DNA from 3 places in the Kitasatospora sp. NPDC001539 genome. Region 1 is predicted to be linked to each of the others. Evidence: riboswitches for the same ligand, from Rfam matches in the RefSeq annotation. Region 1 holds a riboswitch; each other region holds the start of a gene.

Region 1 (10,140 bases):
AGGTGCCCCGGGCGACAGGAACGGCAGCGATCCGGCCGCCGGCACCCCGCCCTCGATCAGCTTCCACAGCGCGTCGGTGTCCGCGTGCTCCTCGATCAGGTCGCCCAGCCGGTCCAGCCGGGCCTCGCGCGCCTCGGCGAAGCAGGTGTCCGGTGCCGGGACGAACGCCCGGCCCGCCAGGGCGGCCGTCTCGCGCAGGAGTTCGCGGCGGAAGCCGTCGTTCTCCAGCACGCCGTGCCAGGTGGTGCCCCAGACCGGGCCGACCCGGCAGCCGTCCAGGGCCTGCCCCCGGCCGTCGGAGACGAACGCCTCGCCGCCCTCGACGGCGACGACCCCGTGGTGGATCTCGTAGCCCTCGACGCGCTGTCCGAACGCCTCGCCGGCCGGCCGGGCGAGCACCTTCTCGGCGCCGAACCGCACGCGGGTCGGCAGCAGGCCGAGCCCCTCGACCAGCCCCGCCCGGGACTCCACCTCGTCGTCGATCGAGTGCGCCAGCATCTGGTAGCCGCCGCAGACCCCGAGGATCGGCAGTCCGGCCGCCGCCCGCGCCTTCAGGGCGGGCTCCAGGCCGCGGTCGCGCAGCCAGGCGAGGTCGGCCACGGTGGCCCGGGTCCCGGGCAGCACCACCAGGTCGGCGTCGGCCAGCTCCTCCGGTCTGGTCGCCCAGCGCACCAGCACGCCCGGCTCCTGCGCCAGCGCGTCCACGTCGGTGAAGTTCGACAGCCGGGGGAAGCGCACCACGGCGACCCGCAGCACGTCCGCCCCGAGCGGGCCGCGGCCGTCCACCCGGTCGACCACCGTCGACAGGTCGAGCGAGTCCTCGGCGTCCAGCCACAGCCCCGGCAGCATCGGCAGCGTGCCCAGCACCGGACGGCCGGTCAGCCCGTGCAGCATCTCCAGGCCGGGCGCGAGCAGCCGGGCGTCGCCGCGGAACTTGTTGACGAACCAGCCGGCGACGTGCCGCTGGTCCTCGGCCGACAGCAGTGCCAGCGTCCCGTACATCGCCGCGAACACCCCGCCGCGGTCGATGTCGCCGACCACCACCACGGGCAGTCCGGCGGCGGTCGCCAGGCCCATGTTGGCGATGTCCCGGTCGCGCAGGTTGATCTCGGCGGGCGAGCCGGCGCCCTCGCACACCACCACGTCGTGGCGGCGGCGCAGGTCCGCCAGGCACTCCAGGGCGCGTTCCAGCAGGACGGGCTTGCGCTCCCGGTAGTCCAGCGCGCCGACCTCGGCGACCGGCCTGCCGAGCAGCACCACCTGGCTGCGGCCGTCCGCGCCGGGCTTGAGCAGCACCGGGTTCATCGCCGCCTCCGGCTCCACCCGGGCGGCCTGCGCCTGCATCGCCTGGGCGCGGCCGATCTCGGCGCCGTCGGCGGTGACGAAGGAGTTCAGCGACATGTTCTGCGCCTTGAACGGCGCGACCCGCACGCCCTGGCGGGCCAGCCAGCGGCAGATGCCGGCCGTCACCACGCTCTTGCCCGCGTCCGAGGTCGTCCCGGCGACCAGCAGCGCGTTCGTCATGTCCCACTCCTCTTCCCCAGGAGCCGCAGCAGGACGTGCCCCGCGACCGTCGTACCCAGCGCCAGTGCGCCCACCCGCCGCGACAGCGTGCAGGCCCGCTCGATGTCGTCCACCGTCACCGGCCGCAACTCCGTGCCCAGCACCGGGCGGTGCTCCAACCGCTCGCCGTACCGCAGCGTCCCGCCCAGCCGTACGCCGACCGCTCCGGCGAAGGCCGACTCGGCCTGCCCCGCGTTCGGGCTCGGGTGCGCCGAACCGTCGCGCCGCCAGATCCGCCAGGCCGTGGCGGGCTCCGGGGCGGCGGCCACCGTCAGCAGGGCCGTCAGCCGGGCGCCCGGCCAGCCCGCGACGTCGTCCAGCCGGGCCGAGGCCCAGCCGAAGCGGGCGTGGCGGGGCGAGCGGTGGCCCACCATCGCGTCCAGGGTGTTCACCGCGCGGAAGGCCAGCAGGCCCGGCGTGCCCGCGAGGGCGCCCCAGGTCAGCGCGTTCACCACGGCGTCGGCGGTGTTCTCGGCCACCGACTCGACCACCGCCCGGGCGATCTGCTGCCCGTCCAGCGCGCTCGGGTCCCGCCCGCACAGGTGCGGCAGTCGCTCCCGGGCGGCCGCCAGGTCGCCCGCGGCGAGCGAACGGCCGACGGTCCGCGCCTCCCGGGTCAGCGAGGTGCCGCCGAGCACCGTCCAGGTGGCCGCCGCGGCCAGCGCCGCCCGGCCCAGCGGTCGGCGCCCGACCGTGCGGTCCAGGGCGAGCGCGCCGGCCGCGACCGCGCCCACGCACAGTGCCGTGTACGCCGTTCCGGCCGCGCGGTCGTCGCGCCACAGGCGCCGTTCCAGGCGGGTCGCGGCGCTGCCGAAGAGGGCGACCGGGTGGCCGCGGCGCGGGTCGGCGAAGCGCGAGTCGGCGGCGTAGCCCGCGACGGCGCCCAGCGCGAAGGCGGCGGCGCGGGTCAGCGGGCGCACGGCGGCGGGCAGCTCGGGGGCCGGCGGGGCGGGGCAGCCTGCATCGCGTGGGTGTCCTCACTCAGGGTCCGCGCCCTGGATCGACGTACCGGGGGCGAGAGTCTCCTGGCTTCCGGGTCGGACGCACTCCCGGGCCTTCCAGCGGCTCCTGACGGCCCGCCGTGGCACTTTCCGAGCGTGCTCCCCGGTGACAGTGGCGGGACCGCGCCGGACTCGCACCGGCTTCCTCTCCATGCCTCCGTTTGGCCCCAGGATCCCATCACGCGGCCGTTCCACGCGTCAACCGAGGTCACGGAGGGGTTGGTCACACGGAGGCGGGGCGGTCGGCCACACGGAGGCGGGGTGGTCGGCCACACGGAGGCGGGGCGCCGTCCTGTGCGATCGACCAGCGCGGCCGAGGGCTCGTCAGTCCCGGTTCGTGCGTTCGGGGGCTGGGGGCGCGCCGAGGGGCGCCCCTACGGTTCGGTGCCATGCGCCGCAGAAAGCCCCACGCCGCCGCCCCCCTTCCGGTGCCCTTCTCCCCCGAGGCCGCCCGCATCCACCGCGTCGGCCTCGGCCTGACCCCCGAACAGGTCGCCGAGGGCATGGCCGCCCACGGCGTACGGCTCCTGGCCGGTCACGTCCTCGCCTGGGAGCGCGGGGAGCTGCGCCCGGGCGAGGCCGAGTTCATCGCCCTCGCCCGGGCCCTGTGGTGTTCCGCGGCCGATCTGATGGACGGCCGCCCGACCCGGCTGCGGGACCACCGCATCGCCCGGGAGCTCCCCCCGGAGACGGTCGCCGAGCGCGTCGGCATGCTGCTGCCCACCTACCAGCAGGCCGAGCTGACCGGCCGGTGGGAGGGGGACGCGGAGCAGACCTACGCCCTCGCCGTGGTGCTGGGCCTGCGGCTGACCGAGCTGGTCGAGGCCACCGGCCGCGCCGAGGCGCTCGACCGCCTGCTGCGCCAGTGCGTCGCCGGCCGCTGGCAGCCGCACCTGCGCGCGCTCACCCGGCTCGTCCCCGTCGCCGAGCGAGAGCTCGCCGCCGTCCTGCTCGTGCTGGCGCAGGAGCACCACGTCCCCGCCCACTGGGGCATGCCCAGCGGGCCCCGCACCCCGGCGGTGCCCCTCACCCCCCGCTTCTGGGAACTCCTCGCGGCCCAGCCGACGGCCGTTCCGGTCTGATCGGACGTTGTTTTTCGGCCTTTCGTAGCCCGGACGGCCCAGTCCGGTGGCCGCGGGGTGCCGGGCCCCGGTGAACTGGTGCACGAACACCGACCGGTCCGCGAACAGAGCGGGGAACGATATGCGCTGGGGAACCGCAGCCGTGGTGGCGGCCGCCGCCGTGGGGGCCGGGGCCGCCGCCGTCCTGGTGATCGGCCGCCGGGCCTCCGAGCGGATGGTCAGTCCCGGGTCCGGGCCGGGCGCGGGGACGGCCCTGCAGGAGAGCGGCCCGCTCCTGGTGCAGAGCGTCGCCACCGGGCGGGTCACCTTCACCCGCCGCCCGGAGAGCCTGCGGCGCGGGCGCTGGGCGGTCGAGTGGGCGGACGGCGGGCACGCGGTGGTGGAGGAGATCCTCCACAGCGACCAGCGGGGCGTCACCCGGCGGCTGGTCCGGGCGGACCGGGGCACCCTGACGCCCGGCACCGAGGTCCGGTTCACCCCCCGGGTGCTGCTCGGCGACCCGGCCGAGGCGCTCGGTCTCCCGTTCACCGAGATCGGCGCCCGCGGCGAGCTGGGTACCTTCCCGGCCTGGTACCTCGAGGGCAAGCGCGGCACCTGGGTGATCCTCGTCCACGGCACGGAGGCCGACCGCCAGCAGACCCTGCCCGTGCTGCCGCTGCTCGAGCGCCTCGGCCTGCCCGTGCTGGCCGTCACCTACCGCGGGGACGCGGGCGCCCCCGCCTCCCCGGACGGCCTCAGCCACTTCGGCGCGACGGAGTGGCGCGACGTCGAGTCGGCGGTACGGCTGGCGCTCGACCGCGGGGCCGGCCGGGTGATCCTCTACGGCTGGTCGCTGGGTGCGACCATGGCGCTGCACACGGCGGCCCGTTCGGCCTGGGCCCGCACGATCAGCGGGCTGATCCTGGACTCGCCCGTCCTGGACCTGCCCGCCTCGGCCCGCCGGGAGGCCGCCAGGGCCGGTTTCAGGGGCGCCGCGGCCGAACTCGGCGCGCTCGCGGCCGAGGGCCGCACCGGCGTCGACCTCGCCGACTTCTCCCGCCTCGTCGAGGGCGCGGACCTGCACGTGCCGACCCTGGTACTGCACAGTCCGAGCGACCGGACCGCCCCCTTCGGCGCCGCCCAGCGCCTCGCCGCGGCCCGTCCGCAGCTGGTCAACCTCCAGACCTTCCCGGGCGGGGAGCACGCGGCGCTGTGGAACTCGGCCCCCGACCACTACACCGAACTGCTCCGGCGCTGGCTCACCCCGCTGCTCTGAGGCAGCCCGGGGGTCGGGGCCGGGATTCACCCAGCACCCGAGAGGCGAGCCCGCCTGGCCGGAAGTCCGTTCGATTCGCTCGGGTGCGCGGCGCCCGCGCTGCACGCCCCTTGTGCGCGCACCAGAAGTCGGCCCGGCCGACTTCCCGTGCCGGGCACCCGCCCGCCGGCACATGCCGTCTGGCCGGATTCCCGTCCCTCCCGCCGCTCCGCACCCGGCTCGTCCGACACGGACCGTGATCGGCCGGACGAGTACCGCGACGCCCCGCGCGACCCTGGCATGACCCCGCCACACGTTTCCGGCCAGGTGGTTTGCCTCTGTTGCCCGGTCTTGCGGAGGTGCCGCCACCGGTCTCCCGGTCGTACGGACAACCGGATGTGACAGAAGGCCGGTGCAAGGGGAAGACTGCTCGACGTGACGTCTCGGAACCCGCGCGACCGTGATGCCCCGCTCCCGCCGACGATCGGTACCGGTGCGACGGTGACCCGTCTCCCCGGTACGGCCCACCGGCCCTCCGGTGGCAGGCCGGGCGGGGCCGGTGTACCCCGGCGACGAGGGCCCGCCCCGGCACCCGGCCGCGGCCGGGTACCCGTGCCGGACGGCTTCCCCGCGCCGGCCGAGCTCGCGCCGCTGGCCCGTCGGATGCTGGTCGACGCCGTCCGGATCGCCCGCTGGGCCGGGGAGCTGGACGAGGTCGACAAGCGCGGCGAACTCCTTCCGGAGGACGCCCGTGCGGCCGGCCGCGCGCTGGCCATGACGGTCGGTGCCGCCGCCAAGGCCTGGGGCCAGGCGCTGCTGGTCGGCCTGGTGGAGGCCCGCGACGGCGGAGCCGGCCCCGGCTGGCGCCTGCACGCCTGGGAGCACGACGACGAGGCCGTGGTGCGCGGCTGGTCCGGGCTGTTCGACGCCTGGACGCTGCTCGCCCCGGTGCCGCCCGCCGCCCTGCGCGGGGTGTTCGCCGTCCTGGCCGGGCAGGCCGTGGACCAGGCCCCCCAACTGCTCTCCTTCCTCCACCTGGTGGACGGCCCGGTGGCCGAGAGCGAACTGCTGGAGCTGCTGCGCCGAGGCCTGGACGAGCGCCGGGTGGGCGCCGCCCTCGGCGGGCCCGGCCTGTCGCCCGTGCCGCACGCCGCCTCGGCCGTCTCCGCCGTCCGCGGCACCTGCCGCGAGCCGCAGATCGACACCCCGCCCGCGCCCTCCGACGTGGCCGCCGTCCTGGACTGGATGCTGGACGGCCTGGCGGCGGTCGGCGCCGTGCTGCGCAAGGACGACGCCGCCGAACTGTCCCCGCTGGGCCACTGGGCGGTTCGGGCGAAGCTGGAGGAGATCTGCACGGTCGCCCAGACCGCGGCCGGCCACATCGAGCAGAGCGCCTTCGAGCTGCTGAACGCCTGCGCGGACTACTCGCCGGGCCCGGCCAGGGCCGAGTTCCGCGCCTGGGTGGCGGCCCGTCCGGCGGACCGCGCGGTGGCCGAGCTGCTGGAGGCCGCCCAGGGCGACGACGCGCTGGTGCGCGGGCTCGCCTTCGAGGCGCTGCGGGTGGCCGGCGGACCGGCCGAGCAGGCGGTCCGGGCCGCGGTGGACGAGCCGGTGCTGCGCCCGTACGCGCTGCTGTGGCTGGCGGAGCGCTCGGACGAGGGCGTCTCCCCCGCGGACGTGCTGGGCGCCGAGGACGCCGCCTGGCTGTGGGTGGACACCGCGGCCGCGGTGCTGGACCACGGCGAGACGGAGCTGCTGGTCGGCCACGTGGAGGGGGCCTCGGCCGGTGACCCGGTGCGGCTGTTCGCCCGGGCCAGGCAGTCCGGCCACCCCCGGGCGGCCTCGGTGCTGACGGCGGTCTCGAGCGTGCACCCCGACCCGGGCGTGGCCCGGGCGGCCCGCCGCTCGGCCTTCAGCGTCCACACCGGCGGGGCGTGAGCAAGCGGTACCGCCCGTACCGGCGGGGCCTGAGCCCCCGGGCCCACCCGGCCGCGCACCCGCCCGGGCGGAGCCGGGAAACGCAAACCGGAGCCGGACAACGCAAAGGGGAAGGGCCCGGAACCTGGTGGTTCCGGGCCCTTCCCGTCGAGGCGGTGCGGCTCAGCCGAGGCGCGACTCCGCCCGCCGGGCGCGGACGTCGCCGACCTTCTGGCCGACCTTCCGTCGGATGACCAGCAGCGGCGCCATCGCCGCGAGCGTGATCTGGGCGAAGGCACCCACGTGCATCAGGGTGTCACCGCCCGGCAGGCCGGTGGCCCAGGCCGCCAGGCAGCCGATCGAGACGACGATCCAGCAGAGCGTGGCGGTGGCCAGCAGCCCCTGCGGCTTCGGGTACTCGATCCGGCTGACCATGAGGTACGCGGCGCCGAAGATGGCGAGCAGACCGGGCAGGAACGGCGGGTCGAGCAGCACGATGGCGATGACCGTCATCGCGCCCATCGGGCACGGCATGCCCTGGAACACCCCGGGCCGCATCTTGACGGCGGAGAAGCGGGCCAGCCGCAGGACCACCGCGAGCAGCACGGTCAGCGCGATCAGCGCCGAGAGCTTGGTGTTGGAGCCCTGGGAGACCATGCCCCAGACCGCGACGAAGTAGGCCGGCGCGATGCCGAAGCTGATCAGGTCGGCCAGGTTGTCCAGTTCCGCTCCGAGGGCGGAGGAGCGGAGCTTGCGCGCCACCAGCCCGTCGAAGAGGTCGCACATCGAGCCGATCAGCAGCAGCGTCACCGCGGTGGCGGCGCTGTGCCGGTCCGGAGCGGCGTCCGGGTTGGTGATGTGCGGGACGAGCACCCCGGTGGTGATCGAGTAGATCGCCAGGAAGCCGCAGACGGCGTTGCCCAGGGTGAGGAAGTCGGCGGTGGACAGGTGCTGCGGGGAGCGCGGGGCGCGCAGCTCGCGGTCGCGCGCCCACCGGCGGCGGCGCAGGGCCGTCTCCTCGTCGTCCAGGCCGACGATTGTCTCAGGATCAGTCACGGTCAAGGCGCGTCACCCCGGCTGTGGTCTTCTGGCCGACCTCGACGCCGACCTCGACGCCGGCCGGCAGGTAGGTGTCGACCCGGGACCCGAACCGGATCAGGCCGATCCGGTCGCCCTGCTCGACCTTGGTTCCGGCGGCCAGGTACGGCACGATGCGGCGGGCCACGGCCCCCGCGATCTGCACCATCTCGATGTCGCCGAGCTCGGTGTCGAAGTGCCAGACGACCCGCTCGTTCTGGTCGCTGTCCTTGTTGAACGCCGGCACGAAGCCGCCCGCGACGTGCTCCACCGAGGTCACCGTGCCCGGCAGGGGCGCGCGGTTGACGTGGACGTTGAGGGGGCTCATGAAGATCGCGACCCGGGTGCGGCCGTCCGGCCAGGCGTCGATGCTCTGCACCACGCCGTCGGCGGGCGAGATCACTCTGCCCGTGCCGATCTCACGCTCGGGGTCGCGGAAGAACCACAGCATGCCCGCGCTGAGCGCACAGGCCGGAACCGCCGCCAGGGCCCACGTGCCGCTGCGCCGGGTGAGGGCGGTGGTGACGGCTGCCGTGGCGAGGGTGGGGACGAACCAGGGGGTGGCTCCGCGCGCGATGGTCACGCGGGGTCGCCGACCGGCCGTCGGGGCGGCGAGGGCATCGCGGTCCGTGACGGAGGTGTGAGGGGACGGGCTGATGGGCATCGAAGACCTTTGTCGCGGGGGATCATGGCCGCTGGACGGGGGCCACCGCGGGATCGGCAATAGAGGGACGGCTTGCTGTCCCGGTGGATGCTATCGGGAGCACACGGTGGGTGGGCAACCCGCCTGCTCGTTCATGTGTCCGGTGGAAGCGCGTGTGCGCATCCCGTTCCTACGACCGTAGCTCGCCCCGGTCCGGTTCCCAAGGGACCGGACACGGCTGGTGACTCTTGTCTCAGCGGAGGTGCGGTCGGAACCCGGCGGGGACACGGGCCGTGGCGGCCGTCGGCGGGTGCACGGAAGCGGCCGCAGGGCGCGTCGCTGCAGCTGTACGCCCTGCGGCCGCTGTCCGGAGGGCCGTGCCGGACCAGGCGGACCAGGCCGGGTCCGTGACGGGGCACGGCGCTCAGCCGGGACGGGCCCGCACGCCCGTCGACCGGCGGTTCGAGAGGGGACCGTCCGTACGTGACGTCGTCAACCCGGACGGCCCCGCGATCACTCGGCGATCCGGTACTCCTCCAGCAGCCGGCGCCCGACGATCATCTTCTGGATCTCCGCAGTACCTTCACCGATCAGCAGCATCGGGGCCTCGCGGTAGAGGCGCTCGATCTCGTACTCCTTCGAGAAGCCGTAGCCGCCGTGGATCCGGAAGGCGTCCTCGACGACCTCCTTGCAGTACTCGGAGGCCAGGTACTTGGCCATGCCGGCCTCGAGGTCGTTGCGCTCGCCGCCGTCCTTCTTGCGGGCGGCCATCACCATCATCTGGTGGGCCGCCTCGACCTTGGTGGCCATCTCGGCGAGCTTGAACTGGATCGCCTGGTGTTCGGCGATCTTCTTGCCGAAGGTGGAACGCTGCTGGGCGTAGGAGATGCCCAGCTCGAAGGCGCGGCGGGCGACGCCGCAGCCGCGGGCGGCGACGTTGACCCGGCCGACCTCGACGCCGTCCATCATCTGGTAGAAGCCGCGGCCCGGGACGCCGCCGAGGATCCGGTCGGCGGGGATCCGGACGTCCTGGAGGACCAGCTCGGTGGTGTCGACGCCCTTGTAGCCCATCTTCTCGATCTTGCCGGGCACGGTCAGGCCGGGAACCCTGGGGTTCGGGCCGAAACCCGCCTCCTTCTCGATCAGGAAGGTGGTCATGTTCTTGTACGGGGTGTCGCCGCCCTCGTCGGTCTTGCACAGCACCGCGACGAGGGTGGAGGTGCCCCCGTTGGTGAGCCACATCTTCTGGCCGTTGAGGACGTAGAACTCCCCGTCCTTGACGCCCTTGGTGGAGATGGCGGAGACGTCGGAGCCGAGGCCCGGCTCGGACATCGAGAAGGCGCCGCGGATCTCGCCGGCGGCCATCCGCGGCAGGAAGTGGTCCTTCTGCTCCTGGGTGCCGTGGGCGTTGATCATGTGCGCCACGATGAAGTGGGTGTTGACGATGCCGGAGACCGACATCCAGCCGCGGGCGATCTCCTCGACCACCAGGGCGTAGGTGAGCAGCGACTCGCCGAGGCCGCCGTACTCCTCGGGGATGGTGAGGCCGAACAGCCCGAGCTGCTTCATGCCCTCGACGATGGCGGTCGGGTACTCGTCCTTGTGCTCCAGCTCGGTCGCGAC
Region 2 (10,140 bases), on a different contig from region 1:
GCCCGGTGGGCGGCGTCGAGCAGCAGCGCGAGGCGTTCCGGCGTCGGTGAGGTCGGCCGGGCGGCGACGGCGTTCGACTTGGTGCCGGTGGTGTAGTACGGGAACGTCACCGACAGCGAGTTGGCGTTCAGCCCGACCACGTACTTGACGATGCGGTCGACCTTGCCCTGGACGAAGCTGTCCGGGTCCGCCGGGTCGTCCAGCCAGTACACCTGCACGCCCCACTCGGGGCTGCCCTTGGTCCACGGTCGGGCCACCTTGGGGCCGGTGTCCGCGGGGGCCGGCGGCGCGTCCTTGCCGAAGCCCCAGACCCGGCCCTGCTCGGTCGGCGCGCCGGCCCAGTGCACCTCGGTCGGACGCCGGTGGTCGAACCTGATCGGATGGTCACCCCAGACCACCGGGACGGCGACGGTGATGCCGAGCACCAGGGTCGGCAGGACGAAGATCGCGGGGCGTTTCACAGTCGTGCTTTCCGATCAGGCCGGCTTGGCGATGACGACGAACTTGTTCTCCTCGCGCTTGAGGAACTTGATCAGTCCCCGCAGGCCGCCCCAGCCCTCCAGGAAGGAGAACAGCGGGATGCAGGCCACCACGACGATCGGTTCCCACCACTTGCGCCGGTGGTTGGCCGAGGAGACCACGTTCAGCCGCAGCCCCTCCCAGTAGGTCCAGATCACGTACGCGAAGTTGATCGCCCACAGCAGCACCACCGACTGGGTCACCGGCGAGGTGTTCCAGGTGCCGGTGAACCAGGCGACCATCAGCACCAGGCCGACGTGCTGCAGCGGGCCGAGCACCCAGCTGACCATGCCCATCCCGATGAACAGCCGGTACCGCAACGGGATCGTCTTGTTGAAGCAGAGCGCGACCAGACCCCAGGCCCAGCGCTCGCGCTGCTTGAGGAAGTCCTTGACGCCGGCCGGGGAGGCGCCGTAGCAGCGGCCGTTGAACCAGTCGCTGCGGCCCGGGTAGCGCTGGCAGAAGTTCAACGCCATCTGGGCGTCCTCGACGATGGTCTTCGGCCCGAAGTCCCAGCCGATGGTGGCCTCCACCGAGGAGCGCACGATCAGCAGCTCGCCGTGCACGCCGGCGATGGGGGTACCGGTGCCGGTCATCGCGCGGAAGCGGGCGATGTCGTCGGCCGGGCGGATCGCGTCGGCGAGCCAGGTGAAGGTGGAGACGGCGTTCTCCCGCGGGTAGGTCAGGATGCCCTGGGCCATGTGCTTGGCGTCGTCACCGGCGCGGCGCTGCCGGTTGACGAACTGGGCGACCGCGGCGGCGGTGTCCGGGCCGACGCCGGTGTCGTCGTCCATGTGCAGCACCCAGACGTCGTCCTCGGCCTCGCCCTCCTCGATCCGCAGCTCGTGCGAGTAGTGGTTGGCGCGGGCCTTGAACTTGGTGCCGTTGGCCGTCTCGTACGCCTTCGGCACGGTCACCACCCGGATCAGCGGGTGGCGTTCGGCCAGCTCGTCGATCTTCTCCGCGGCGGCGCAGCCCTCCTCGGTGAGGATGTCCACCCGCATCCACGGGAAGTACGGCGGCAGGTGCTCGACGTACGAGAGCACCGAGCGCTCCAGCGCCGGATAGGTGTCGTGGCGGCCGATGGTCGGCACCAGCACGATCAGGAAGTCGTCCTCGACCGGCGCCGGCGGGGTCATCTTGTCCACCTGGCGCAGCCGCCGGCGGACCATCAGCACGCCCTGGAAGCCGATCAGCACGCCGAACACCGGCATGCCCCACAGGATGGTGATCGCCCAGCCGAGCGGGGTCGGGTTCGGGACGTACGCCCAGAGGGAGAAGGCGAAGATGATCAGGAAGGCGACGTAGAACGGCAGCACCCGGGGCTTCCACGACATCTGTCGCTCGGCGAGCCGGGCGGCCTCCCGGGACGTGGTGAGCACCGTCCGCGCAGGGGCTGTCGTCGTCATGGTCGGAAGTCGTTCCTCGTCTGGTGTCGGTCCGGCCCCGAGCTGGGGCGCGGGTCGTCGGTGAGCGGTCAGGCCTGGGGCGGGCGGTCCGCGGGCGGCGTGTCGGCCGGCGGCGGCACGCCCGGGCCGGGCGCCACCGGTCCGGGGGCCGCCCCGCCCGGGCCGGGACCGGACGGCGCGGCGGGCCACTGCTGCTGGGCGACGGTCGGCTGGTACGACGGCGCCGTATGCGTGGGCTGCTGGGCGTACGGCACCGGCTGAGGGGGCTGCGGCTGCGGGGGCTGCGGCTGCGCCGGGGGCCAGCCGGCGGGCTGCCGCTGGGGCTGGGCGTGGGGCTGCTGGGGTGCCACCTGCTGGTGCCAGACGGGCTGGGCCGGCTGCTGCTGCGGCCATCCGGGCTGCGGCTGGCCGTACGGCACGGGCGTCGGCGCCGACGGCACGGTCTGCATGATCGACCAGTGCGGCTCCCCGGCCGGCGCGGCCTCCGGCCGCTCCCCCCGCGCGGAGCGGGCCAGCAGCAGGATCAGCACCGTGGTGACGACCACGCCGATCGCGAAGGTCGCGAGCTTCAGCCAGCCCTCGGTGGTCCCGGTGAACCACTCCCGCTGCGGCCGGTCCAGCAGCGCGCCGGTCAGGCTGCGCACCCGGTTGTAGCCCTCGACGAGCGCCACGCCTGCCGCCACCCCGAGTGCCCAACTGCGCCCGCGCAACAGCAGGATCCCCGCAACCAGGTACAGCAGACCGTAGTTGAGGCTCCCGGTCTCGGCGGCCACCGAGCTGCCGCCGTAGTAGAAGATGCCCTTGAGGTAGGCGGCGAAGCCGACCTGGCCGAAGCAGTTGTACGCCGCCCAACCGAGCAGCACCGCACCCCAACCGACCGCGAGACCACCGCCCCCGCGTATCGGACGTGTCTGTGCCATCCCCTACCCCCGCCCCTTCGGACCCTCACCCGACCGTGCACGCAGCCCTCGGTTTCGCCGCCACAGGATGCCACACGCCGCAAGGGACCCGGAATTCCGCCCGTTCGGCGGATCCCGGAGCGTCCCCGGGCGCCCCCGGCGGGATCCGGTGGATCTCAGCGGACGTGCAGCCCGCCCCAGTCGACGGTCCCCCCGAACGCACCCGAGCCGCCGGTGATCGCCAGCGGGCTGTGGTAGGTCGCGTTGACGTCCGCAGCCGCGTTGCGCGGCTGGTCCGGGGCCAGGTTGGCGGCGGTGAGCGACTGCCCCCAGACCGTCCAGATCGTCCAGGGCGTGCGCCGCAGGGTGTCCGGCTGGCGGGCGTTGACGGGGACGGCGAAGGACTCGGCCAGCATCCGCGGCTTGTCGTAGGCGGCGAGTCCGTCGTAGTAGCGCTTGGTCCACACCTCGCCGGTGCCGATCGGGTGCGCCGGGCTGCCGCTGTAGTCGTCGACCCCGACCACGTCGACGTACTGGGCGCCGGGGTAGTAGTCCCAGGGGTCCACGCCCGGGGCGCCGTCCCAGGACACCGGCGTCCAGACGAACAGCAGGTTGTGCAGCCCCCTGGTCTCCACCAGGTACTTGTAGGTGATCCTCCACAGGGCCTGGTAGTCGGCCGGCTTCTGGCCCGCCCACCAGAACCGGCGGGAGCAGTCCTGCACGTTCATCTCGTGGTAGGGGCGCAGCAGCACGGGCACGTCGTGGGCGGCCAGGTACTCCAGGTGGTCGGCCAGGTACGACAGGTCGGTGATCAGCGCCCGGTACTCGGCGGTGTCGTGCGCGGCGTCCACGACCCGGCCGAACCAGCCCGGGTCCTTCGCCGCCGGGGAGTTCGCGCAGAGCACCCGGTCGAAGGACTTGACGTCCGAGCCGGGGTAGGGCTCGTGGAAGGACATGCCGACGATCCCGGCGGGCGCGCCGCCGTTGTCGGGCAGTTCGGTGCTGCTGCCGTCGCAGTTCTGCTGGACGCCGGAGCTGTCGTAGGTGCCGTCGTCAGGGCGCGGGTGGCCGGACCAGACGGCGGCCATCAGGTCGACGGCGTCATCGGTGTACTGCCAGCCGGTCCGGCAGGTGGGCCAGCGGCCGGCGGAGTAGGAGCGCGGGTTGCCCACGCCCCAGGCGTTCTGGCCGTAGCCGGGGCCGAGGTCGGTCTCCAGGAAGCCCGGCAGCTTCCCGGTGATGTCGGCGGCCTTCTTGTAGTAGTAGCCGACCTGCTTGGTGCCGCGGTAGTCGCCGTACTCGGGGTTGTTGCGCTCGTTGTGCGCCTCGACGTGCTGGCCGATCACCGTCCCGCCGCTCTGCCCGGTACGGGCCTGGCGCTCCAGGTCGGTCAGGAACTGCTCGACGGCGCGGGCGTTCGGTGAGGCCTGCGGGTCCCGGGCGAGGAGGTCCCGGCCCACGTCGGGCGGCAGGGTGCGCCCGGGGGCACCGACCGACACCGGCACCCGCACCGGCTGGGTCCCGTCGACCCGGTCGTCACGGCCCAGCAGCGCGAAGGTGCCCGCGACGACCACGATCCCGGCCGCGGCCAGGACGGCGGACTTGCCGCGCAGGGCATTGGGCAGGGCCACGACCGCTCCTCCGGTTGCTCGCCGGTACCGACCCCCACGGACGCAACCGGAACACGCGTACGAATGACTCCGTGAGAGCCTGCCACAGTCCCCCGGTCCCGGCGAACGCTCCTGCCGCACCGGGGGTGCCGGCGCGTCAGCCGGTCGGGGTGGCCGCCGGCGTGCCCTGCGGCGTGCCCTGGGATCCGGGCGTCGCGGAGCCCGCCGCCTTGGCCCGCTGCAGCAGCTGGCCCTTCACGTGCTCGGCGAACCCGGAGGCCGCCGCGCTCGCGGTGGCGTCGGGGGCGTTGCCGCCCTTCGCCGAGCCCTCGACGGTGAAGTAGGCGTACCGGCCCAGGCTGCTGTGGGTGCCGGGGCAGCCGGCGTTGGCGCAGAACGCCGGGGCCCCGGGCGCGGGAAGGCCCTTGAGCTGGCCGGTGAAGTTCTTCATCGCGGTCTCGGCCTGGATCTTGTGGTCGAAGACCGCGGCGCCGACGGTCACCGCGCTGTCGCCGGAGACGTACGTCGCCCGGAGCACCTTCTGGCACCCCTGGTCGCCGAGGACCTTGCCCAGCCCGCCGGTGGTGGAGTTGCCGTCCCAGCAGGGCTGGTCCAGCGAGACCACGGTCCGGGTCCAGGTCGCGCCGTTGATCGTCACCTGCGTCGCGGAGAACAGCGCCCCCGCGTCCTGCGGCGCCGGATCGGTGGCGGCCTCCCAGATCGGCTTCGACGGGTCGTCAGCCTGCCCGCCCGGGGTGGCGCTCGACGGACCGGGGGTCGGGCGGCCGGAGGTGGGCGCCGGGGTCGGCCCGCCGCCGGCCTCCTTGGGGCCGTCCTTCTTGCCCAGCAGCACCGCGCCGCCCGCCACCAGGCCGCCCACCACGACGACCGCGGCCACGATGCCGATGACCTTCATCCGGCGCTTGCGCTTGGCGGCGGCCTCGTTGCGGTCCGCCAGCGCCTCCCAGTCCGGCTCGACGCGCTGCGGCGGCACCGGCTGCTGCTGCCACTGGGGGGCGGCGGCCATCGGCTGCACCGGCTGGGGCTGCGGCGGCATCGGCTGCGGGACGGGCTGGGCCTGCGGCACGGCCTGGGGCTGCGGCTGCGGCTGCGGCTGCGGCTGCGGCTGCGCGACCGGCTGCGGCACCGGCGGAACGGGCTGCGAGAGCGGCTGCGCGGACGGCACCACCGGCCCGTAGGAGGCCGGCGGCGGGCCGAAACCGCCGCTCGGCGGCGCCACCGGGCCCGTCCCCGGCGGCTGATGATTCGGTGCGCCCCCCGACCCGGCGGGGGGCGTTCCCTGCGGCCCCTGCCCAGGTACGCCAGTTCCGTCGCTCATGCGCCCAGATCGTAGGGCATCCCCCTGACCGCTGATCCCCCCGGTGACCGATCCGTATCGAAACCCGGACGGGCGCCGGGCGGAGCCGGCCCTGACGCCGGGTCGGCCGGGCCCGGGCGCGGTGCGATCGGCTCGGGCGCCGGGGCGGGCGAGGGCCGGGCGCCGGGGCGGGTGGAGACCGGGGACCGGGGGCGGATCAGGGGCGGGTGGAGACCGGGCGCCGGGGCGGATCAGGCCCGGCCGAACGCCCGGATCCGGGCCCCGGACGGCCACGAACGGCCACTCGCCCGGTACCGCCGGTCATCGCCCCGACACACCGCGCCGCACAACATCTGGTGCCGCATCACTGAGACACCACTACATGTATGCTCACTCCTGCTGTCGATGCAGGGGAACCCGGTGGGAATCCGGGACTGCCCCGCAGCGGTGTGCGGGCGGCTCCAGCAGCCGTGCCCGCGAGTCCGAGTACCTGCCGGCGGCGTGCGCCACGGCCCTCCCGCAGAGGCCGCGCCAGCACGAGCAGTACCCCTCCGGGCCTCGCGGGCGGGCCGGGGAGACACCGTCGCGCGACGCGCTCCGCGTTCGCGCCGTGCTCCCCTGCCCAGATCGGCCCGGTGCCACCCGATCACCGCCGCCGATCGCCGCCAGGAGAGAGCGCCTTGACCACCGCTGCCTCAGCCACCCTGCCCGCCCAGGGCTCCGGTACCGCCTTCACCGACCCGACGGTCTCCGACCCCGGCGGCGCGCTGCTGCGGCTGCTCACCGACCGCAGCGCCGACCTCACCGAGGTCGACCCCGGCCATGTCGCCGCCGCCGCGCTGCGCGGCCGCCACGCCGGCTCGGACTTCGCCGAGCTGCGCGGGCTGGCCGTGGACGCCGCCGCGTCGATGATCGCCGAGGACCCCCAGTACTCGAAGCTGGCCGCCCGCCTGCTCGCCCTGGAGATCGTGGACGAGGCGAACAGCCAGGGCGCGGTCTCCTTCTCCGCCTCGATCGCCGTCGGCCACGCCGAGGGCCTGATCGGCGACACCACCGCGGCCTTCGTCGCCAAGCACGCCGCCGCCCTGGACGCGCTGATCGACGCCCACGGCGACGACCGCTTCGAGTACTTCGGCCTGCGCACCGTGCAGTCCCGCTACCTGCTGCGCCACCCGATCACCCGCAAGGTCATCGAGACCCCGCAGCACTTCCTGCTCCGCGTCGCCTGCGGCCTGGCGGTCGGCGACTCCGAGCAGTCGGTGCGCGAGGTGGCCGAGCTGTACGGCCTGATGAGCCGCCTGGAGTACCTGACGTCCTCTCCGACGCTCTTCAACTCCGGCACCCGGCACCCGCAGATGTCGAGCTGCTACCTGCTCGACTCCCCGCTGGACAACCTGGACTCGATCTACAACCGCTACGCGCAGATCGCTCGGCTGTCCAAGCACGCCGGCGGCATCGGCCTGTCCTACTCGCGCATCCGTTCGCGCGGCAGCCTGATCCGCGGCACCAACGGCAAGTCCAACGGCATCGTCCCGTTCCTGCGCACCCTCGACTCCTCGGTCGCCGCGGTCAACCAGGGCGGCCGCCGCAAGGGCGCGGCCTGCGTCTACCTGGAGACCTGGCACGCCGACATCGAGGAGTTCCTGGAGCTGCGCGACAACACCGGTGAGGAGGCGCGCCGCACCCACAACCTCAACCTGGCGCACTGGATCCCGGACGAGTTCATGCGCCGGGTCAACGCCGACGAGGACTGGTCGCTGTTCTCCCCGGCCGACGTCCCCGAGCTGGTCGACCTGTGGGGCGCCGACTTCGACGAGGCGTACCGCAAGGCCGAGCAGGCCGGCAAGGCCGTGCGCACCATCCCGGCGCAGACCCTCTACGCCCGCATGATGCGCACCCTCGCCCAGACCGGCAACGGCTGGATGACCTTCAAGGACGCCTCCAACCGGGCCGCCAACCAGACCGCGCTGCCGGGCCGCACGGTGCACTCCTCCAACCTGTGCACCGAGATCCTGGAGGTCACGGACGACTCCGAGACCGCCGTCTGCAACCTCGGCTCGGTCAACCTCGGCGCCCACGTCGCCGCCGGCGCCACCGCCGACGACCTGCTGGGCGCGATGGACTGGGAGCGCCTGGACGCCACCGTCCGCACCGCCGTCACCTTCCTCGACCGCGTGGTGGACATCAACTTCTACCCGACGACCGAGGCGGGCACGTCCAACTCCCGCTGGCGCCCGGTCGGCCTCGGCGTGATGGGCCTCCAGGACGTCTTCTTCAAGCTGCGGATCGACTTCGACTCCGCCGAGGCGAAGACCCTCTCCACCCTGATCGCCGAGCGCATCATGCTCACCGCCTACGAGCGCTCCGCCGACCTCGCCGAGCAGCTCGGCCGCCACGAGGCGTACGGCGAGACCCGCGCCGCCCGCGGCGAACTGCACATCGACCACTTCCCGACGGCCGCCCCGCAGTGGGCCGACCGCTGGACGGCCCTGCGCGCCCGCATCGCCGAGACCGGCCTGCGCAACTCGCTGCTGCTCGCGATCGCCCCGACCGCGACCATCGCCTCGATCGCCGGCGTGTACGAGTGCATCGAGCCGCAGGTGTCCAACCTGTTCAAGCGCGAGACGCTGAGCGGCGAGTTCCTGCAGGTCAACCCGTACCTGGTGCGCGAGCTGAAGGAGCTCGGCGTCTGGGACCAGCAGACCCGCGACGCGCTGCGCGACTCCAACGGCTCCGTCCAGGAGTTCAACTGGCTGCCGGCCGAGGTCCGTTCGCTGTACCGGACGGCCTGGGAGCTGCCGCAGCGCGCGCTGATCGACCTGGCCGCGGCCCGCATGCCGTACCTGGACCAGAGCCAGTCGCTGAACCTGTTCATGGCCGCGCCGACCATCGGCAAGCTCAGCTCGATGTACGCGTACGCGTGGAAGGTCGGTCTCAAGACCACCTACTACCTGCGCTCGCGCCCGGCGACCCGCATCGCCCAGGCCGCGTCCGGCACCGCCCGCGCCGCCGCGCCCGTGCCGGTCAACACCCCGACCCTCACCCCGGAGCAGGAAGCCGCCATCGCCTGCTCCCTGGAGAACCCCGAGTCCTGCGAGGCCTGCCAGTGAGCACCCCCGAAGACCGCAAGATGCTGCTCGACCCCGGCTTCGAGCTGACGCTGCGCCCGATGCGCTACCCGTCGTTCTACGACCGGTACCGCGACGCGATCAAGAACACCTGGACCGTCGAGGAGGTGGACCTCCACTCGGACGTCGCCGACCTGGCGAAGCTCAGCGAGGGCGAGCGCCACCTGATCGGCCGGCTGGTCGCGTTCTTCGCGACGGGCGACTCGATCGTCGCGAACAACGTCGTGCTGAGCCTGTACAAGCACATCAACTCCCCGGAGGCGCGGCTGTACCTGTCGCGCCAGCTGTTCGAGGAGGCCGTGCACGTCCAGTTCTACCTGACGCTGCTGGACACCTACCTGCCCGACCCGGAGGACCGCGCGGCCGCGTTCGCGGCAGTGGAGAACATCCCCTCCATCGCGCAGAAGGCCAAGTTCTGCTTCAAGTACATGAACGCGGTCGACCACATCGATTCGCTGCAGACGAAGGAGGACAGGCGGGCGTTCCTGCTCAACCTGATCTGCTTCGCGGCGTGCGTCGAGGGCCTGTTCTTCTACGGCGCGTTCGCCTACGTGTACTGGTTCCGCAGCCGGGGCCTGCTGCACGGTCTCGCGACCGGCACCAACTGGGTGTTCCGCGACGAGTCCATGCACATGGACTTCGCCATGTCGGTGGTGGACACGGTCCGCGAGGAGGAGCCCGACCTCTTCGACGACGAGATGGCCAAGCAGGTCACCGAGATGCTGGAGGAGGCCGTCGAGGCCGAGCTCCAGTTCGCCCGCGACCTGTGCGGTGACGGCCTGGCCGGCATGAACACCGAGTCGATGCGCCAGTACCTGGAGGCCGTCGCAGACCAGCGCCTGGCCCGCCTCGGTCTGCCGATCCGCTACGGGTCGACCAACCCGTTCGGCTTCATGGAGCTCCAGAACGTCCAGGAGCTGACCAACTTCTTCGAGCGCCGGGTGTCCGCCTACCAGGTGGCGGTCGAGGGCTCGGTCTCCTTCGACGACGACTTCTAAGTCGATAACGTTCAGCGAACAGCGGAGCTGCCGTCACGGCGGCTCCGCTGTTCGGTACCCGGTCTTCAGGAGTAGCCCAGGCATGCCCAAGCTCCGACAGCGTGTGGTCAACGGCCCCTTCGGGCCGATACGGATCAGCCACGACCGCCGGCCGTCCGTCATCGCCCGCGTGCAGGGGGCCGGGATGCCGACCGTCACGGTGGTGCCGGACCGCGAACACGGCGCGATGAACATCAACGGCCAGAACGTGCCGATGAGC
Region 3 (10,140 bases), on a different contig from region 1:
TCGGCTCGTACGAGCGCGGCGACCGTGCGGTCACCGTGCAGCGGCTGGCCGAGCTGGCCGAGTTCTACGGCGTTCCGGTGCAGGAGCTGCTGCCCGGCGGCACCCCCGGCGGCGCGGCCGAGCCGCCGCCGCGCCTGGTCCTCGACCTGGAGAGACTGACCCAGGTCCCGTCCGAGAAGGCAGGTCCGCTGCAGCGCTACGCGGCGACCATCCAGAGCCAGCGCGGCGACTACAACGGCAAGGTCCTCTCGATCCGCCAGGACGACCTGCGCACGCTGGCCGTGATCTACGACCAGTCGCCGTCGATCCTCACCGAGCAGCTGATCTCCTGGGGCGTGCTCAACCCCGACGCGCGCCGCGCGGTGCGCGAGGAGGACGCGAGCTGACGCTCGCCGCCTCCGCAGGCGATCTGTTGCACGACCCGCTCCACCTCTGCTCCTGATCGCGGCTCCCCATGGGGCCGGGAATACCGATTACCAAGCAGAAACGTCACGGCGCGGTCCCCAGAACGGGGGCCGCGCCGCGGCTTTTCGGGCGCCGCCGGTCAGCAGACCGTACCCAGGCTGTAACCGGGCCGCGCCGCCACGCCGTCCAGCCGCACCGGGCGGGCGGCCGGCGCCCAGTCCGGGCCGCCGGTGGACCAGGCCCAGGCGGCCGGCAGGTACTCGCCGCAGCCGGCGGCCGAGCCCTGCGAGCCGTGCAGCACCGCGACGCCCGGCAGCTCCAGCGCCAGCCCGGCGCAAAGCACCGCGCAGACCAGCTCGAGGTCCTCGTCGTTGATCCGCACCACGCCGTCCTCCCACTGCAGGACCCGGGCCGCGGCGGCCAGCTTCCCGTCCGGGGCGTCGACCCGCAGTCGCAGCTCGTACACCCCGGCGCCGGCGCCGACCAGCATCCGGCGGAAGACCTCGGCCCCGCGCTGGTGGGCGGCGCGCACCCAGCGGCCGTGGTCCTCGTCGTCCTCGCCCGCGCCCCCGTACAGGCCGCCGTCGAGCAGCAGGTCGGCGTGGCGCAGCGTCAGGCCGTTCTCCCGGGCGCGGACCAGGCGGGGCACGAAGTCCCCGGCCAGCTCCTCGCCCTGATAGGCCAGCAGCTGGGTGCGCAGCGGCGGGTTGACGAGGTAGCGCTCGCGCGCGGAGGGCTCCGCCGGGTCCAGCCGGTGCAGCAGGCAGAACTCCTCGAAGTCCTGCGGGTGGAACATCCGGGCCCGCACCGTCTCGAACCGCTCCAGTGCGTCGGCCAGCAGTTCGGCGGTGTCGGCGAGGTAGTGCTCGTAGTCGGGGGCGTCGCACACGCCCCAGGCGCGGGCCCGCTGGAAGTCCGCGGCGTTGGTGAGCACTCCGATGACGAACGCCTGGTCGGCGCCCTCGACCCGCCGCGGGTGGTGCGGCGCCCGCAGCGCGGGCCGCAGGCCGCCGGCGGTGCAGTCGGGGTTACGGCGGGCGCGGCCCTTGCGGCTGGTCATCGAGGCTCCTGGCGTCGGCGGGCGACCGTCGGCGGTGACGGTCAGCGGCGGGGCTCGCCGCTGACCGTGTTACTCCCCAGTTCCGGGCGCCACACACGTACGGCGTGTCACAGGAATGTAACCACCGGTAATGCCGGCGGTCGGACCGCCGTGTCCCGCCGGACACCTCAGGCGGAGCGCGGCACCCTCGCCAGCTGCCGGGACTGGGCGACGAGCCGACCGGCCTCGTCCCAGACCTCGGCGTCCTCCTCGAAGTAGCCGCCGGCCAGGTTGCGGGTGGCGTGGGTGACGCGCAGCCAGCCGGGCGCCGGCTTGGCCCGCAGGTGGACGGTCAGTTCGACGGTCGGCGCCCAGCCGGGCAGGCCGAGGTCGAAGGTGACCGGCGGCAGCGCGTCGGCGACCAGCAGGAGCAGCAGCGGGTCGGGCTGCCGGCCGTCGCGCAGCCGGAACCAGCCCTGGATCCGGCCGTTGCCGGAGGGCTGCCCGAGCGCCCAGCCGACGGTCGCCGGGTCGAGCCGCAGGTCGAAGCGCTCCAGCAGGGCGGCCTGCTCGATCAGCTGCGGCGGCGCGTGTTCGACGCCGATGCACTGGTCCGGCGGCGGCAGCTGGGGCGGCACGGCGGTGGTGCGCACCTCGCCCTCGACGGCGGCGAGATCACCGTGGCTGGCCACCACCCGCAGCCGCTCGACGCCGTCCTGGCTGAGCGAGGCGGTGCCGGTGGACAGGCCGCGGCCGGTGCGCAGCACCTCGGTGCGGACGGTGGCCGGGCCGGGGGTGGCGGCGGACAGGTAGTAACCGCTGATCGAGACCGGGTCGGGGTGCTCGTCGTGCTCCAGCGACAGCGCGTGTCCGGCCACGGCGAGCAGCAGCCCTCCGTTGATCCCGCCGCCGATCTGCCAGCCGGCCCCGAGCTCGGCCTGGTAGCGGCCGGGCTCCTCCGGGTGTCCGGTGAGGGCGATGCCCTCGTCGAACTCGCTGCGGATCACGGTGGTCATGGATCGGCCTGCCCTTCAAGTTACTGGCGAGTAGGGCACCACATTACGCCTGCCGGGTGAAACGCGGAACGGCCGCCGCGCCCGGGGTCGGGTGCGGCGGCCGTTCGCGGGGCGCGACCGGTTACCGGCGGATGCTCGGCTTCAGCTCCAGGAAGCGGGCGAGCAGGCCGTTCACGAAGGCCGGCGAGTCGTCCGTGGAGAACTCCTTGGCGATCTCGACGGACTCGTCCAGGACGACCGCGTCCGGGACGCCGTCCTCCCAGATCAGCTCGTACGCGCCGAGGCGCAGGACGTTGCGGTCCACGATCGGCATCCGGTCGAGGGTCCAGCCGACCGCGTACTGCTCGATCAGCTCGTCGATGCGACGGGCGTGCTGGACGTATCCCTCGATCAGCTCCATGGTGTACTCGCCGACCTGCGGGGTGCCCTCGTCGGGCTTGGGCTCGCGGGCGCGGGCCACCCAGTCGGCGAGGACCTGCTGCGGGTCGACCCCGCGGTGGTCGGCCTCGAAGAGGATCTGGAAGGCCCGGGTACGGGCCTTACTGCGTGCGGCCGACACGGACTTACTTCACCCGGCCGAGGTAGCTGCCGTCGCGGGTGTCGACCTTGACCTTCTCACCGGTGGTGATGAAGAGCGGCACCTGGATCTCGGCGCCGGTCTCCAGGGTGGCCGGCTTGGTGCCGCCGGTGGAGCGGTCGCCCTGGACGCCCGGCTCGGTCTCGGCGATCTCCAGCTCGACGGCCGCCGGGAGCTCGATGTACAGCACCGCGCCCTCGTTGGTGGCGACCAGGGCCTCGAAGCCCTCGAGCAGGTACTTGGCGGCGTCGCCCACGACGGCCGGCTCGACGGTCAGCTGGTCGTAGGTGTCCATGTCCATGAACACGAAGTTCTCGCCGTCCTTGTACGAGAACTGCATGCCGCGCTTGTCGACGTTGGCGGTCTCGACCTTGGTGCCGGCGTTGAAGGTCTTGTCGACGACCTTGCCCGTCAGGACCTCCTTGAGCTTGGTCCGAACGAAGGCCGGGCCCTTACCGGGCTTGACGTGCTGGAACTCGACGACGGACCAGAGCTTGCCGCCCTCCAGCTTGAGGACCATGCCGTTCTTGAGATCGTTCGTGGAAGCCACGGGCGCACTTACTCCTGGATATAGCTGTCAAGGAACCAAGGGGTTGCGTCCTGCCGCCGACCGCCCCGGGGGGCCGCCGTCACAGGGCGAGGAGCTCCTTGGTGGTGATGGTGAGCAGCTCGGGCCCGCCCTCCTCGAAGGGACGCACGACGAGCGTGTCCTCGATCCGGACCCCGCCCTTGCCCGGGAGGTGCACCCCAGGGCCGACGGTGACCGGCACGCGACTGTCCAGTTTACCCATGTCCGAGGGACCGAGGCGCGGCGCCTCCCGGATCTCCAGCCCGATGCCGTGGCCCACCGGGTGCGGAGAGGCCTCGGTGTGGCCCGCCGCCTCCAGGAGCTGCCGGGCGGCCCGGTCGGGCACGCACTGCTCCACGCCCGGGCCGAGGGCCTCCCGGGCGGCGCGCTGGGCCCGGAAGACCAACCGGTGCAGCTCCACCTGCCAGGGAGCGGGGGCGGCGCCGATCACGAAGGTCCGGGCGGTCGAGACGCCGTAGCCGCGGTACTGGGCGCCCATCACCACGGTGAGGAAGTCCCCCTCCTCCACCCGGCGGTCGGTCGGCTGGTGGGCGGGCTGGCCGGAGTGGCTGCCGGTGCCCACCGAGACCGGGAACGCGGCCCGGTCGGCGCCGTGGTCGATCATCCGGCGCTCCAGCTCCATCGCCAGGTGCCGCTCGGTGCGACCGACCAGGATCGACTCCAGCAGTTCGCCGAGCGCCTGGTCGGCGATCTCGGCGGCGATCCGCAGGTCGGCGATCTCGCGCTCGTCCTTGACCACCCGCAGCCGCTCGACGACCCGGTCGAGGTCCGCCAGCCGGGCCCCCTCCACCAGGCTCCCCACCGCCCGGTGGCGGGTGACGGTCAGGTCGTGCTCCTCCACCGCCAGGGCCCGCACCCCCAGCCGGGCGGCGGCGGCCGCGGCGGCCAGCGCGGTGTCCGACCCGGCCGACACCGGCACCTGGACGACGTCGGCGGCGATCAGGTGCTCCCCGGAGTCGTCCGGCGGCAGGTCGTCCGGCAGGGCCAGCAGGGCCCGGTCCGGGGTGAGCAGCAGCGTGGCCCCGCAGGGCGCGCAGCCCGTCAGGTACCGGACGTTCGCCGCCCGGGTGACCAGCGCCGCGTCGGCCCCGGCCGCACTGCAGTGCTCCCGCACCCGCTCCCGCCGCCCCGCGTACGCATCCGCCATGCGTCGAGCCTACGAACCCCGGGCCCGAACCGCCCGCCGAGCGCCCCCGCGGGTGCGGGAATGGGTGGGGCGGTGGCCGTGTTGTGTCCACTGAAAACGACATCCGTTTCAGCGAAGGCCCGGCCCGGCGTCCCGGTCCGGCGCCGCAGACGAAGGAGGACCCGATGGCCCGCAGCGAACTGCGCCCCGTGATCAGGCTCCGCTCCACCGCCGGCACCGGCTACACCTACGTGACCCGCAAGAGCCGGCGGAACGACCCGGACCGGATGGTCCTGCGCAAGTACGACCCGGCCGCCGGGCGGCACGTCGACTTCCGCGAGGAGCGCTGAGCACACCCCCCTCGAACCCCCCTCCCACCAGACAGGAGCTTCCCAATGAAGTCCGGAATCCACCCGAGCTACCGTCCGGTCGTCTTCCGCGACAAGGTCGGCGGGCTCGCCTTCCTCACCCGCTCCACGGCCACCGGCGCGAGCACGGTGGAGTGGGAGGACGGCACCACCTACCCGGTGGTCGACGTGGAGACCTCCTCGGCGAGCCACCCCTTCTACACCGGCCAGTCCCGGGTGCTCGACACCGCGGGCCGGGTCGAGCAGTTCCGCCGCCGCTACGGCGACCGGCACTGACCGGGCGACCGCGACGGCGACGGCCCCTCCCCCGACCCGGGGAGGGGCCGTCGCGGCACGGCGCCCTCAGCGCGGCGGCGGGACGGACACCACCATGGTCAGCCGCAGCAGCCGCCCGCCCGCGTTGCGGTAGACGTGGGCGTAGGAGGCGTCGAAGGAGACGGTGCTGCCGGCCGGCACCGGATGCTCCGTCCCGTCGTGCACCAGGGTCAGCTCACCCTCGTCGACCCGGATGATCTCCACCGTCCCGGCCGGGTGCGGCTCCGCGGCGTACTCCTCGCCCGGCTTCATCCGCCACTCCCACAGCTCGAGCGGCCCGGGCGCCTCGATGCCGTGCAGCAGGGTGCCGGTCCCGCCGCTCGCGCCGGTCCAGAGCGGGACGGCCTGGTCACCGGGGACGATCCGCACGTCCGGGCCCTCCTCGTAGTCGAGCAGGGTGGCGATCGAGACGCCCAGGGCGTCGCCGAGCCTCACCACGGTGGCCACGCTGGGGTTGGTGCGCCCCTGTTCGATCTGGACGACCATGCCGCGGCTCACCCCCGAGCGGGCGGCGAGGGCGTCCAGCGTGTGGCCGCGTTCGGTGCGCAGCCGCTTGAGGTTGCGGGCGAGGGCCTGGGCGACGAGGTCGGGGTCCGGCACGCTTGACAGTCCTCCGGTGTCCACATCCCGAAAAGTTCAGGATATTGCTCTGCGAAGTTCAGTTCAGTGAACTACGCTGCCGGTCCGGCAACGAGTCCATCCGACTGTACTTCGGAGTGCATTGTGCTGTCCTCCTCTCCCGGGCGCCTCCGGTGACCGTCCTGCTCGCCCTGTCCGCCAGCCTGCTCTGCGGCCTGGGCGACTTCGGCGGCGGCGTCCTCACCCGGCGGCTCCCCGCACTGGCCGTCGTGGTCGCCTCCCAGACCGCGGCGACGGTCGCCCTGCTCCTCGCGCTGCCGGCCACCGGCGGCTGGGCCGACCTCTCCCCCGCCCTCTGGTACGCCGTGGCCGCCGGCGCGATCGGCCCGTTCGCGATGCTCGCCTTCTACCGGGCGCTCGCGCTCGGCCCGATGGGGGTGGTCTCCCCGCTGGCCACCGTCGGCGTCGCCGTGCCGGTCGGCGTCGGACTGGCGCTCGGCGAACGGCCGGGGCCGGTCCAGCTGGCCGGGATCGTGGTCGCACTGGCCGGCGTGGTGCTGGCCGGCGGCCCCGAGCGCGGCGGACCGTCCGCCGCCCGCACCGCCCTGGTGCTGACCCTGGCCGCCGCGTTCGGCTTCGGCGCCAACATGGCCCTGCTCTCCCAGGCCTCGGCCGGCGGCGGCCTGCTGCTCGCGCTGTGCGCCCAACGCCTCGTCAACATCGCCGTCGGCGGCGCCGCGCTGGTGGTGAGCCTGCGCGGCACCGACACCTCCGCGCTGCTGCCGGAGCTGCGCTCCCGGCTGCCCCTGCTCACCGGGGTCGGGCTGGCCGACGTCGCCGCGAACGCGGCGTACGCGGCGGCCTCGCACGGCGGTTCGGCAGCGGTGGCCGCGGTGCTCGCCTCGCTGTACCCGGTGGTCACCGCGCTGCTGGCGCGCGGGGTGCTGAAGGAGCGGCTGCGCCCGGTGCAGGTGGTGGGCGCCGGCCTCGCCGTGGCGGGCACCCTCCTGCTCGCGTCCCCCTGAGCCGGGCCGCGGCCCACGACCGCGGCCCACGACCGCGGCCCAGGACCTCGGCCCGCGACGGCTCCGCGGCGGCGGCTCAGGAACGTTCGGGCGTCCAGCGCTTCTCGACGCCCGCCAGCTTCCAGTAGGCGATCGCCGCGGCCCACACCACCACGAACAGCCCGGCGATCGCGTACCCGACGTTGTCCAGCGAGATGTCCGCGATGAAGCCGGTGACCGGGTCGGTCAGGTCGAGCTTCTCGTGCAGCACCCCGACCAGCTCGATGGTGCCGATGATGAACGCCACGGCGATCGACAGTCCGGTGATGGTCAGGTTGTAGTACACCTTGCGCACCGGGTTGGAGAACGCCCACTGGTACGCGAAGTTCATGAACGTCCCGTCCAGGGTGTCGAACAGGCTCATCCCGGCCGCGAACAGCAGCGGCAGGCAGACGATCGCGTACCAGGGCAGCCCGGCCGCCGCGCCCGAGCCGGCCATCACCATCAGGGTCACCTCGGTGGCGGTGTCGAAGCCCAGCCCCAGCACCATGCCCACCGGGAACATCTGCCCCGGCCGGGTGATGGAGCGGGTCGCGCGGTTCAGCACCCGGGCCATGAAGCCGCGCGAGTTGAGGTGCTCCTCGAGTTCCGCCTCGTCGTACCGGCCGGCCCGCATCGAGCGGAACACCTTGAGGATGCCGACCAGCGCCGCCAGGTTGAGCGCGCCGATCAGGTAGAGGAAGGCGCCGGAGGCCGTCGTGCCGACCAGCCCGAGCCACTTGTGGGTGGCCGACTCGTCGTCCATCAGCGTGTTCGCCAGCTGGGCGCCGCCGGCCACCAGGGCGGCCATGAGGACCACCATCGAGGAGTGGCCGAGCGCGAACCAGAACCCGACCGAGACCGGCCGCTTGCCGTCCGCCATCAGCTTGCGGGTGGTGTTGTCGATCACCGCGATGTGGTCGGCGTCGAAGGCGTGCCGCATGCCGAGGGTGTACGCGGTGATGCCCAGGCCCACCCCGAAGACCTGGGTGCCGACCGCGTACTCGTGGGGCGCGACCAGGAAGACCAGCGTCCCGAAGGCCACCACGTGCATGGCCAGGATCACCGCCATCAACCCGGCCGTGCGGACGGTGTCCTCGCGCTTCCATCTGAACGTGGGCAGGACGGAGGGGGCCGCCTCGGTCGGGACGGCGGTTTCGGGCAGGGTCATCGTCGGATCACGCTCCAGCACCTCGTGGAATGACTTCGTGAGATGCCGTGGCCGGTCTCCTGGCTTACGGGGCTTCCGGACCCGCCTTCCCAGGCGCACGAGGCGCCCAGTGGCACATGGGTACGGACGACTGTCCCCCGATCACAGTGGCGAGGGCCGCTCCGGACTGGGACCCCTGAGGGTCCGTCACCGGTCTTCCCGAGCACCACGGCGGGCTACACCGTAGGGCTCGTGCTTCACCCTCGCAAGGTTGCGCACCTGTGCAGGTGTGCAGGATCACAGGTCACCGCCTGCGAGAATGTGGGCATGCATCTCGTACCGGCCGACCGCGCGGGCCACCGCACCATCGACGGGCACCGGGTCTGCGAGGCCATCGCCGCGATCGGCGACACCGCGCACGTCCGGTCCTGGGCCGAGCGGTTCTCCCTGCTCGCCGACCCGGGACGGCTCGCCCTGCTGCTCGCCCTGCACCGGGCCGGCCCGCTCGCCGTCAGCGACCTCGCGGTCGCCACCGGCATGCGCGACCCCGCCGTCTCCCAGGCCCTGCGGCTGCTCCGCACGGCCGGCGTGGTCACCGGGGACAAGGACGGACGTGTGGTGCGCTACCGGCTCGTCGACGAAGGCATGCGCCCCCTCCTCGACGAGTGCGCCGCCGCCGAGCACCACGAGCCGACCGCCGCCGCGGGCTGACCGGCCGGATCGGCCCGCCCGCGCGGCGCCTGACACGGTGTTCGCCGGCGCACGCGGATCCCTTTGCCGGACTCCCCCGGCCGGTCGACCCGGCCCACGGACTGGGCGCGACGCGGACCGGCCGCTCAGGCCACCTGGCAGGTCGGGCACCAGAAGAGGTTGCGGGCGGCGTGCTCCTCGGTCCGCACCTCCGTGCCGCACACCAGGCAGGGCATCGCGGCGCGGCGGTAGACGTAGACCTCGCCGCCGTGGTCGTCCACCCGCGGCGGTCGGCCCATGGCCTCGGGGGTGTGTTCGGGCCGGACGGTGTCGATGCGCCCGGCGGCGACGCCCTCGCGCATCAGGGCGACCAGGTCGGCCCAGATCGCGTCCCACTCGCCGCGGGTGAGGTCGCGGCCCGCCCGGTGCGGGTTGACGCGGTGGCGGAACAGCACCTCGGCGCGGTAGACGTTGCCCACCCCGGCCAGCACCTTCTGGTCCATCAGCAGCGCGGCGACGGTCGTACGGCTGCCCGATATCCGGCGCCAGGCGGCCTCCGGGTCGGCGTCGGCGCGCAGCGGGTCCGGACCGAGCCGGGCGGCCACGGCGGCCTTCTCGGCGCCGGTGACCAGCTTGCAGGTGTTGGGGCCGCGCAGGTCGGCGTAGCCGTCGTCGTTGGCCAGCCGCAGCCGGACCAGGCCGACCGGATCGGGCGCCGGGCCGGTGCCGAAGGTGAAGCCGCCGTAGAGGCCGAGGTGGACGTGCACCCAGGCACCCTCCTCGAAGCCGAGGAAGAGGTGCTTGCCGGTGGCCTCCGCGCCGGTGAGCAGCTGCCCGTCGAGCACCTTGGCCTCGTCGGCGAACCGGCCCTGCGGGCTGGAGACCCGCACGGGACGGCCACCGAAGGCCGTACGGCTCTGGACGGCGAGGCGGTGGATGATGTGGCCCTCCGGCACGGGCGTCAGCTCCCCCTGGTGTAGGACGTCAGGACGGGGTCCATCATCGCAGCCGCCACCGACAGGCCGGGCGGGCGCCGCTGGTCAGCGGACCGGCATGCCCATCAGCCGGGCCAGGATGACCCGGTCCAGCTCGGCGGCCGTACCGGCGACGTCCAGGTAGGAGTTGTCGATGATCGGCAGCCCGGAGTTGTACCAGCCGGCCATCCGCCCGTGGATGCGCGCCACCTCCTCGTCACCGAGCCGCCGGTTGCCGCTGCGGCGGGCGTTGCGGCGCAGCACCGAAT

What was found. Region 1 has a riboswitch for cobalamin ahead of ABT247_RS04275 (cobalamin biosynthesis protein). Riboswitches for the same ligand answer to the same signal wherever they lie in the genome.
Region 2: another riboswitch for cobalamin. It lies ahead of ABT247_RS19975 (ribonucleoside-diphosphate reductase subunit alpha); the one in region 1 lies ahead of ABT247_RS04275 (cobalamin biosynthesis protein).
Region 3: another riboswitch for cobalamin. It lies ahead of nicT (Nickel transporter NicT); the one in region 1 lies ahead of ABT247_RS04275 (cobalamin biosynthesis protein).

The regions. Positions count from the first base shown of each region.
Region 1 covers NZ_JBEPAK010000011.1:17,788-27,927, forward strand. Annotated here, with positions in the region: gene ABT247_RS04270 (cobyric acid synthase) at 1-1,524, opposite strand, end outside; gene ABT247_RS04275 (cobalamin biosynthesis protein) at 1,521-2,483, opposite strand; cobalamin riboswitch at 2,583-2,711, opposite strand; gene ABT247_RS04280 (helix-turn-helix domain-containing protein) at 2,954-3,646, shown strand; gene ABT247_RS04285 (alpha/beta hydrolase family protein) at 3,768-4,901, shown strand; gene ABT247_RS04290 (hypothetical protein) at 5,493-6,818, shown strand; gene ABT247_RS04295 (CDP-alcohol phosphatidyltransferase family protein) at 6,981-7,859, opposite strand; gene ABT247_RS04300 (phosphatidylserine decarboxylase) at 7,846-8,538, opposite strand; gene ABT247_RS04305 (acyl-CoA dehydrogenase family protein) at 9,031-10,140, opposite strand, start outside.
Region 2 covers NZ_JBEPAK010000124.1:10,661-20,800, forward strand. Annotated here, with positions in the region: gene ABT247_RS19950 (glycoside hydrolase family 113) at 1-461, opposite strand, end outside; gene ABT247_RS19955 (glycosyltransferase family 2 protein) at 477-1,928, opposite strand; gene ABT247_RS19960 (hypothetical protein) at 1,997-2,848, opposite strand; gene ABT247_RS19965 (glycoside hydrolase family 26 protein) at 3,004-4,458, opposite strand; gene ABT247_RS19970 (hypothetical protein) at 4,595-5,677, opposite strand; cobalamin riboswitch at 6,136-6,267, shown strand; gene ABT247_RS19975 (ribonucleoside-diphosphate reductase subunit alpha) at 6,460-8,865, shown strand; gene ABT247_RS19980 (ribonucleotide-diphosphate reductase subunit beta) at 8,886-9,881, shown strand; gene ABT247_RS19985 (hypothetical protein) at 9,964-10,140, shown strand, end outside.
Region 3 covers NZ_JBEPAK010000006.1:14,894-25,033, forward strand. Annotated here, with positions in the region: gene bldD (transcriptional regulator BldD) at 1-386, shown strand, start outside; gene ABT247_RS02615 (DUF8829 domain-containing protein) at 545-1,465, opposite strand; gene ABT247_RS02620 (thioesterase family protein) at 1,633-2,460, opposite strand; gene nusB (transcription antitermination factor NusB) at 2,582-3,019, opposite strand; gene efp (elongation factor P) at 3,024-3,587, opposite strand; gene ABT247_RS02635 (M24 family metallopeptidase) at 3,667-4,773, opposite strand; gene rpmG (50S ribosomal protein L33) at 4,938-5,102, shown strand; gene ABT247_RS02645 (type B 50S ribosomal protein L31) at 5,148-5,396, shown strand; gene ABT247_RS02650 (helix-turn-helix domain-containing protein) at 5,463-6,035, opposite strand; gene ABT247_RS02655 (EamA family transporter) at 6,188-7,039, shown strand; gene nicT (Nickel transporter NicT) at 7,116-8,228, opposite strand; cobalamin riboswitch at 8,261-8,453, opposite strand; gene ABT247_RS02665 (ArsR/SmtB family transcription factor) at 8,535-8,918, shown strand; gene ABT247_RS02670 (Fpg/Nei family DNA glycosylase) at 9,044-9,853, opposite strand; gene ABT247_RS02675 (AAA family ATPase) at 9,938-10,140, opposite strand, start outside.